DNA from 2 places in the Janibacter sp. UYMM211 genome. Region 2 is predicted to be linked to the other one. Evidence: predicted binding sites of a transcription regulator. Region 2 holds the regulator's gene; the other holds the start of a gene.
What was found. Region 2 encodes LexA, which represses DNA repair genes until DNA is damaged. Its sites were predicted from a motif close to TCGAACANNTGTTCGA; they were not measured.
Positions count from the first base shown of each region.

Region 1: a site for LexA is predicted at 1,712-1,727, ahead of imuA' (DnaE2-dependent mutagenesis accessory factor ImuA'). Genes of this name have one in related genera too.

Region 1 covers NZ_JBEPOY010000002.1:610,933-615,136, forward strand. The annotation lists gene ABIB53_RS08035 (DNA polymerase Y family protein) at 1-1,006, opposite strand, end outside; gene imuA' (DnaE2-dependent mutagenesis accessory factor ImuA') at 1,006-1,704, opposite strand; gene ABIB53_RS08045 (hypothetical protein) at 1,806-2,237, shown strand; gene ABIB53_RS08050 (PepSY-associated TM helix domain-containing protein) at 2,344-3,786, opposite strand; gene ABIB53_RS08055 (hypothetical protein) at 3,953-4,204, opposite strand, start outside.
Region 2 covers NZ_JBEPOY010000001.1:279,276-283,479, reverse strand. The annotation lists gene ABIB53_RS01270 (hypothetical protein) at 1-623, opposite strand, end outside; gene ABIB53_RS01265 (NAD-dependent protein deacetylase) at 852-1,688, shown strand; gene lexA (transcriptional repressor LexA) at 1,760-2,500, opposite strand; gene ABIB53_RS01255 (LysM peptidoglycan-binding domain-containing protein) at 2,747-3,136, shown strand; gene nrdR (transcriptional regulator NrdR) at 3,537-4,007, shown strand; gene ABIB53_RS01245 (vitamin B12-dependent ribonucleotide reductase) at 4,149-4,204, shown strand, end outside.

The DNA of each region.
Region 1 (4,204 bases), on a different contig from region 2:
CCTCGGCGTCGAGGGTCCACGCGAGCCGGTCGAGCAGCGCCGCGGCGTCGAAGAACCGGGGATGGGCCCAGCGTCGCTGGAGCGTGCGCCCGGAGTCGGTGACGACCTCGACCCACACCGCGGTGCACACGAGGTGCTCGCGCTCGAGGGAGTCGACGAGCCGCTGCGCGGCCGCGCCGGCACCGGTGACGACCTGCTCGGCGCGCCGCAGCGCGTGCTCGAAGTGCGCGCTCTCCTCGTGGGTCGCCGGTGGCCGTCGGGGCAGGAAGGTCGCGTCCTCGAGACCCCGCGCCGTGCGGTGGCAGCGCACCCCGCGCTCGCCGAAGCGGGCCCGCACGTCGGCCTCGTCGAGCAGGGCGAGGTCGCCGAGGGTGCGCAGCCCGAGACGGCGCCACAGGTCGGCGAGATCGGGCTCGCCGAGGGCGGTGACGGGCAGCGGCGCGAGGAAGTCGGCGGTCTGCTCGCCGGGCAGCGCCGCGCAGTCCTGGGCGTCGGTGACGCGGGCGACCTGCTCGGCGGCGAAGACGGTGTCGGCGACACCGGCCCGCACGTCCTCGACGCCGCGCCCGACGAGGCGCTCGCACAGCAGCGCCCCGACCGGCACCTCGCCGCCGTGGAAGCGGGCCGGGCCGTCGACGACGAGGGTTGCCGTGCCCGGACGGACGACCTCGACCCCGGCGACGACCTCCTCGAGGTCGGGCAGCAGGCTGGCGAAGAGCCGCTCGTCGGCGCCCGGGTCGTGGGTGAGGGTGAGCAGCTCGGGGCAGCGCGACTGGGCCTCGCGCACGCGCAGCCCGCGCCGCACGCCGAGCCCGCGGGCCGCGGCGGAGCAGGCGTGGATCTCCCCCTTCGCCACGAGGCCGATCGGCTCGCTCAGGCGAAGGGGGGAGCCCTCGCCCGCGTCCCAGACGGCCGCGCGGACCGGCCAGTCGGGGCACCACAGGACGAGCCGTCGGCCGCCGGCGGCGAGCGCGGTCGTGCCGGTGCGGACGGCGGCGCGGGCCATCAGCTGGCCGCCTCGAGCAGCCCGCGCCGGTCGCGCCGGTCGGCGTCGTCGCTCGCGCCCGGCAGGCCGACGAGGCCGTCGGGCCGCTGGACGAGCGCCACCTGGCGGACGGGGGCGCTGCGCGGGCGGACCTCGGCGACGAGCTCGCGGCCGAGCAGCCGGCCGCGGCCGTCGGCCAGACCGGTCCACGACTGCGAGAGCACGCGCACGCTCGCCTCGACCCCGGGCCAGCGGGTCTGCTCGCCGGGGGCGTCGTCGAGCAGGACGACGAGGGCGGCGGAGCGGGCACGCAGCCGGGCGGAGAGCCGGGTGACGTCAGCGCGCGACGGGGTGTGCGGCGGGCGGACGGCGACGAGGGGGAGGGCCTCGACGAGGGTCGCGGTCGTCTCGACCCAGGTCTCGCCGGGGGAGGGCACGGCGAGGGTGCGCTCGAGGTCGAGACCCAGCCCGCGGGCCGACTCGACGCCGAGGTCGGGCAGCCCGACGAGCCCGCACCAGCGGCCCTGCGCCGAGCCGCCGGCGAGGAGGCTGAGGAGCAGGGTGTGCGAGCCGTGCACCGCGTAGGTGCAGCCCGCGACGAGCCCGCCGGGGACGAGCGCGTCGACGACCGCGGAGCGCGAGAGCGGCTCTCGGGTGCTCGTCGTACGCTCCATCGCACGCACCCGGTCTCTCAGGGCGGCGATGTCGATCTCGGGCATGACGTCATCGAACACCTGTTCGACTGGCGTGGTCAACCTCGCGTCCACCCCGTGCGCCGAGCGGCCGGATAGCCTCCAGCCATGCCCCTGCGGACGCCCCGATGAGCCTGCTCGAGCCGACCCCGTGGCTCGTGCTGCTCGCCGGTGCGCACCTCGGCTTCCAGCTGACGGTCGACCGCGTCGTCTACCCGGCGCTCGCCGAGGTCGGGCACGAGCGGTGGGCCGGTGCTCACGCCGCCCACTCGCGCCGGATCACCCCGGTCGTCGCCGTGATCTACCCGCCGCTCGTCCTCGTCGTCGCGTGGCAGCTCGTCGCCCACCCGGCCGTCGCGGCGGGCTGGCTCGCGGCTGCCGGGACGCTCGTCGCGGTCGTCACGACGGCGCTCGTCGCGGCCCCGACCCACGGTCGTCTGGGCCGGGGGCCCGACGAGCAGGAGCGTGCGCGTCTGCTGCGCCGGCTGGCCCGCGCCGACCACGTGCGCACCGCCGGTGCGCTCGTCGCCGTGGCCGGCGCGGTCCTCCTCCTCGACTGAGCGTCGGCACATCTGGCCTCCATCGAGTGAGCACGAATCGCCGTCACGCCGATGACGTAGCGGCGATCCGCGCTCACCGGACCGAGCCGTGCGAAGGGGGAGGGACTCAGCCTGCGGCCGCGCCGACCTCTCGTCGCCGGGCGAGCAGGCCCCGCCCGGCGTCGACGAGCACGAAGACGAGCAGCGAGATCCCGACGAGCGGCAGGGCCAGGCCGATGACGACGGCCACCGCCGCGACGCCCACGAGCCCCCACCACGGGGCCCGGGCGAGAGCGCCGCGCGCCGGGGCGCGTCCGCCGACCCGTCCGGGCCGGATGGTCCCCCGTCGCCACCACATCGCGTAGCCCCACACGACGCTCGCCGCGATGCCGCACGCGAGGACGAAGAGGACCACCTGGTTGGCGACGCCGAAGAGCGCACCGATGTGCAGGTCGATGCCCCAGCGCGCGAGCTTGGCGACGAAGGGGTGCTCGGCGAAGGTCACCCGGTCGGTCACCTCGAGGGTGTCGCCGTCGACGGCGACGGTGTCGACCTCGGTGGCGTAGGCGGCCCGGATCTCGCGGACCACCCATGCGCTGCCCTCCGCCGCCGGGGCGGAGACCTCGACCTGGCCGGCGTCGATGCCCGCCTGCCGGGCCGCCCCGAGGACCGCGTCGAAGCTCACCGGTGCGACGCGCGGGGCCTCGCCGGACCCGCCGCCGTGGTGGCCCGCGTGGTGCGCACCCGCTGCGGCCGTCCCGCCCGACAGCTCGGTGTCGAGGGCCGGTGCTGACCAGCCCAGCTGCGCCCGGAGGTCGGTGACCCGCTCGCCGGCGAGCTGCGACCACGTGATGCCGGTCGCGGAGAGCCCGAGCGCCCCGACGAGCACCCACGCGCCGACCGCGGCGTGCCGGTCACGGGTGCGCCGGTAGCCGGCGCGCCCGCGCGGGGGCAGGAGCATCTCGCGCAGCCGCCGGGTGCGCCGCAGCCGGCGCAGCCACAGCCCGAGACCGGCGAGGGCGACGACCCACAGCCACGAGGCGGCGAGCTCGCTGTAGAGCCGCCCGCGCTCGCCGAGGTGGAGCCCGCGGTGCAGCTGGTCGACCCAGGTGCGCACGGGCAGCGCGCCGCTCGTGCCGTAGACGGTGAGGTCGCCGCGCACGGCGTTCGTGTACGGGTCGACGAAGATCGCCCGGCTCTCGCTCTCGCCGAGACCGGGGGCGTCGAACATCACCCGCGTCGTCGACCCGGCGTCGGGGGCGGGGCGCGCGGCGGCGACGCGCTCGCCGCCCGTGTACGCCTGGGCCGTCGCCACCTGCTCGGACAGGGGTCGGTGCACGCCGGTGCCGACGGTGCTCAGCTGCTCGGCGTAGACGACCCGCTCGATGCTCGGCGTCAGCGCGTAGACCGCGCCGGTGAGCGCGGCGACGAGGACGAAGGGGCCGACGAGCAGCCCGGCGTAGAAGTGCAGCCGCAGGAGCAGCTGCGGCGGCCATCCGCGGGTGGTCCGGTCTCGGCCCGGCGGCGGGGGAGGGGTGGGGGAGGTCGTGCTCGACGTGGTCGTCGACATGGGGGGTCGCTTCCTGGTGCGTCGCCGCCCGGGCTTCCGGGTCGGCGCGATGACGAAGGGGGAGCGCTCGCGCGACGAGAGGCCGTCGCGGTGCGCGGGTGGCGAGACCGGCCGTCCATGCAGGGCACGGCAGGTGTCGCCGAGGACCCCTCGCCGGAGGCGGGGGTCAGGCGAAGGAGTCGGCGAGGCCCGACGGCGGGCCCCTGCGGCTGATCTCCTGCGCGAGCTCGACGAGCCGGGCGGTCGGCAGCGCGCGGGGCGCGGGGGCCGGTCGCACGTCGGTGCCAGGTCGGGCGAGGTGCACCGGGGCGGGAGGGGCGAGGAAGGCCGCGACCGCCAGGGCGAGCACGTGCAGCCGGCGCGAGACCTCCTCGCCGCGGTGCAGCGCCGCGATCGTCACGACGGCTGCGACGAGGTG
Region 2 (4,204 bases):
GGACCCGTGGCAACGTGCGGGGTCGGCGGCGGGGCCACGGGCGGCGCCTGCACCGGAGCCTCTGCGTGCCGCCGGGCGAAGGGTGTGCCCTCGTCCTGCGGCGTGGTGTCGTCCTGCTTCTCGGCGACCACCCCACGGGTGAGGCGACCCGCGACGAGGCCGAGGACGGCCGCGCCGGCGAGGAAGGCGCCCGGGCGGCGGCGTGCGTAGCTCGTGAGCTCGGCGACGACGTCACCGGGCTCGCGGGCCTCGAGCCAGTCCGCCGCGGTGCGGGTGCGCTGAGCCGCCTGTCGGGCGAGGTCGCCGCCGACGCCGGAGTCGGCGTGATCGGCCATCCCGCCGAGGTCGTCGGCGAGGGTGCGCAACCCGCCCGCAGCTCGGCTCTGCTGGTCCGACCCCTGGCTGCTCAGCTCGGAGCGCACCTGGTGGTAGAGGTCGCGGATCTGCTGCTGGGTCTCCTGGGCGACGTGCTGGGCCTCGTCCTTCGCGGTCGCGGCGACCTGCTGGGTGCCCTCCCGGGCGTCTCCGGCGACGGAGGCGGCCTCGTCCTTGGCGACGGACGCCGTGCCGGCGCCTGCGCTGCCCGGGGTCGAGCGGTCCTGGTCGTACGGTCCTGCGGTCATCTGCAGTCCCCTCTTCGGTGAGTGGTGCAACGGGCGCAGACCCGGGCGCTGGCGACGCTGCCGGCCTGCCTGACCTTGTGGACGCTAGTGACCTCCGGCGAGCGGGGGCCGCGAGCGCACTACAGCCTTCGGGGTGGTATCTCGGGCTCTGACCTGGGCGGACGCCCCGCAGGGGACGGTCAGGTCCTCGCGCGACGCCCGCGGCCGCGGGGGGCGGATACTGGTGCGGTGAGCACCCCCGAGACCTTCCGCGAGATCGCCGACGTGCTGAGCCGCGGGCCGGCGCTGGCCCTCACCGGCGCGGGGATGTCGACCGACTCGGGGATCCCCGACTACCGCGGTCCGGACGGCACGCGCCGGGTGACGCCGATGCACCTGTCGGAGTTCATCGGCAGCAGCGCCGCCCGGCGGCGCTACTGGGCGCGCAGCTACGTGGGGTGGCGCCGCTTCAGCGCAGCCCTGCCCAACCGCGCCCACGAGCTCGTCACGCACCTGCAGGAGCGCGGTCAGGTCGGCGCCGTCATCACCCAGAACGTCGACGGCCTGCACCAGGCGGCCGGCAGCACCGGTGTCGTCGAGCTGCACGGGAGCCTGGCCGAGGTGGTCTGCCTCGCGTGCGGCGCCCGGGAGGCCCGGGCCGCGCTCGACGAGCGGATGGCGCAGCGCAACCCCGGCTTCGACGCGGACAGCGACGAGATCCGACCCGACGGCGACGTGCGCCTCGAGGAGGTCGAGGTCGAGACCTTCGAGGCGCCGCTCTGCCTCGTGTGCGGGTCGGACATGCTCAAGCCCGACGTCGTCTTCTTCGGCGGCTCGGTCGACAAGCCGCTCGTCGAGCACTGCTTCGCGCTCACGGAGGCGGCGCCGAGCCTGCTCGTGCTCGGGTCGAGCCTGCAGGTGATGTCCGGCCTGCGCTTCGTGCGGCGGGCCGCCAAGCTCGGCACGCCGGTCGTCATCATCACGAGGGGACGCACGCGCGGTGACGACCTCGCGACCCACCGGGTCGACGGCTCGCTCGACACGAGCCTGGACGCGCTGGTCCGCGCCAGCGCACAGGTCGGCTGACCGCCCCGCCACGCTGGACGGGCCCGCCCCGTGCAGGGGCGGGCCCGTCCGGCCGGGGCGGCGCGCCAGGCTCAGATGCGGCGCAGGACCGCGGTGACCTTGCCGAGGATCGTCGCGTGGTCGCCGTCGATCGGCTCGAAGGCGGGGTTGTGGGGGAGCAGCCACACCTTGCCGTCACGTCGCTTGAAGGTCTTGACCGTCGCCTCGTCGTCGAGCATCGCCGCGACGATGTCGCCGTTGTCGGCCGTCGGCTGCTGGCGCACGACGACCCAGTCGCCGTCGCAGATCGCGGCCTCGATCATCGAGTCGCCGACGACGCGCAGGAGGAAGAGGGAGCCCTCGCCGACGACCTGCTTCGGCAGCGGGAAGACCTCCTCGACGCTCTCCTCGGCGACGATCGGCACGCCCGCGGCGATCTGGCCGAGCACCGGCACGTACGTGGCGGCGGGGTGGGCGTCGCCGCTGCCCGTCGCGTCGGGGTCGTGGGGGCTGGCGCCACCGCGGTAGCCGGCGATGTCGTGGGTCTGCGCGTCGCCCTCGGGGGAGCGGGGCGCCTCGGGCGAGACGACCTCGATGGCGCGGGGCCGGTTGGGGTCACGGCGCAGGTAGCCCTTGCGCTCGAGCGCGGTCAGCTGGTGGGCCACCGAGCTCGGGCTCGTCAGCCCGACCGCGTCGCCGATCTCGCGCAGGCTCGGCGGGTAGCCCCGCGTCGCGACCGCGCTGCGGATCACCTCGAGGACCTTGACCTGCCGGGCGGTCAGCCCCTCGCCGTTGTCCCGCACCGGCAACGTGCGGATGTTGTCCTCGCTCATCGCGCCCCTCGCTGTCTCGCTCGCGCCGCGACCCGTGAGGGGGCGGCTGGTGGCCTGCTCCTGCGGGGGAGGACAGCGTTGTCGGTGCTCGCTGGTTGTCTCTCCCGTGTGGCCGACGGTAGTGCTCGGCCCGGTCTAGATCAAACACATGTTCGAGCGTGTCTTGTTCTCGCTCGAACACCTGTGCTAGACATCGTGCAGACGCCTCGTCGAACACCGGTTCGACCAGACGACCAGGAGGAGACCATGAGCGCACTCACCGTCCAGGCCCCGCAGCACGCTGCCCGGCCCTCGGCGCTGCGCGACCCGCGCCGGGCCGAGCGCCACCTCGTGTCCGTGCCGACGGGGACCGACGTCCCCACCGAGCTGCGGGTGACCCGTCGGGGTCGCCTCGCGCTCACGACGATCGCCGTCGCGGCGCTGCTCGCGCTCGGCACCGGCATCGCGACCGCGGGCGGCGAGGCCGCGGCGGCCACGACCGTCACCGTCGAGCAGGGGCAGACCCTCAGCGACGTCGCCGCCCGCCAGATGCCCGGCGTGCCCACGAGCGCGGCCGTCTCGGCCATCCGCTCGGAGAACGCGCTGAGCACCCCCTTCGTCCACGCCGGCCAGGAGCTCGTCATCCCGACGCGCTGACCGTCACGACGGATCACCAGACCACCCGGGTCCCTCGACCCGACCCGGGCGATAGCGACGGCCGCACCTCCACCGGGTGCGGCCGTCGTGCTGTCCCCGCCGGCTGTCGACAGGGCCTCGCACCGGCGTGTCGCCCGGTATCCCGGGCCTTCTCGCCCGGGGGCTTGCCGGGTCTTGCGTGCGTGGTGGTGGGCGTGATGAAATGGCACTACATCTAGTGGTTACACCGATGTCATTCGTCCACATGTAGTGCACATGTACGACGATGTTGTCCACCGGTTGTCGACAGATGTCCACAGCAGAACCGCCCTGATCCACACCCCGGTCCACAGCCGGCGACCCGCCTCGTGCAAGTCAGCCGGTGCCCGACCTGTGCCACCGTGCCCGAGAGGAGAGCATCGTGCACTGCCCCTTCTGCCGTCACACCGACTCTCGCGTCATCGACTCGCGCACGGCTGACGACGGGTCCTCGATCCGTCGTCGTCGGCAGTGCCCCGAGTGCAACCGGCGCTTCACCACGCTCGAGAGCGCGAGCCTGAGCGTGACGAAGCGCTCGGGGGCGGCGGAGCCCTTCAGCCGGGCCAAGGTCCTCGTCGGCGTCCGCAAGGCCTGCCAGGGCCGACCGGTCACCGAGGACCAGCTGGCCCTGCTCGCCCAGCGCGTCGAGGAGGCCGTGCGGGCGCAGGGCAGCGCCGAGATCGACGCCCACGAGATCGGGATGGCGATCCTCGGCCCGCTGCGCGAGCTCGACGAGGTCGCCTACCTGCGCTTCGCGAGCGTCTACCAGGCCTTCGACTCGCTCGAGGACTTCGAGGCCGCCATCACCCTGCTGCGCGCCGAGCACACCGCTCTCGCGCAGGACGCCCCCTAGACCCCCGGGTACCGGCACGCGATCGGGCTGTCGGTACCCGGTGACACGCTTGATGCGAGGTCTTCCCTTGCACGCCGCCCGCACCACACAGCACCACATGAGCAGCACCACCTGCAGACCCGCACCACCGAGAGAGGGACCATGACCGAGACCGCCGGCAAGCCCAGCACCCGTCGATCCGCGAAGAACCGCGGCAT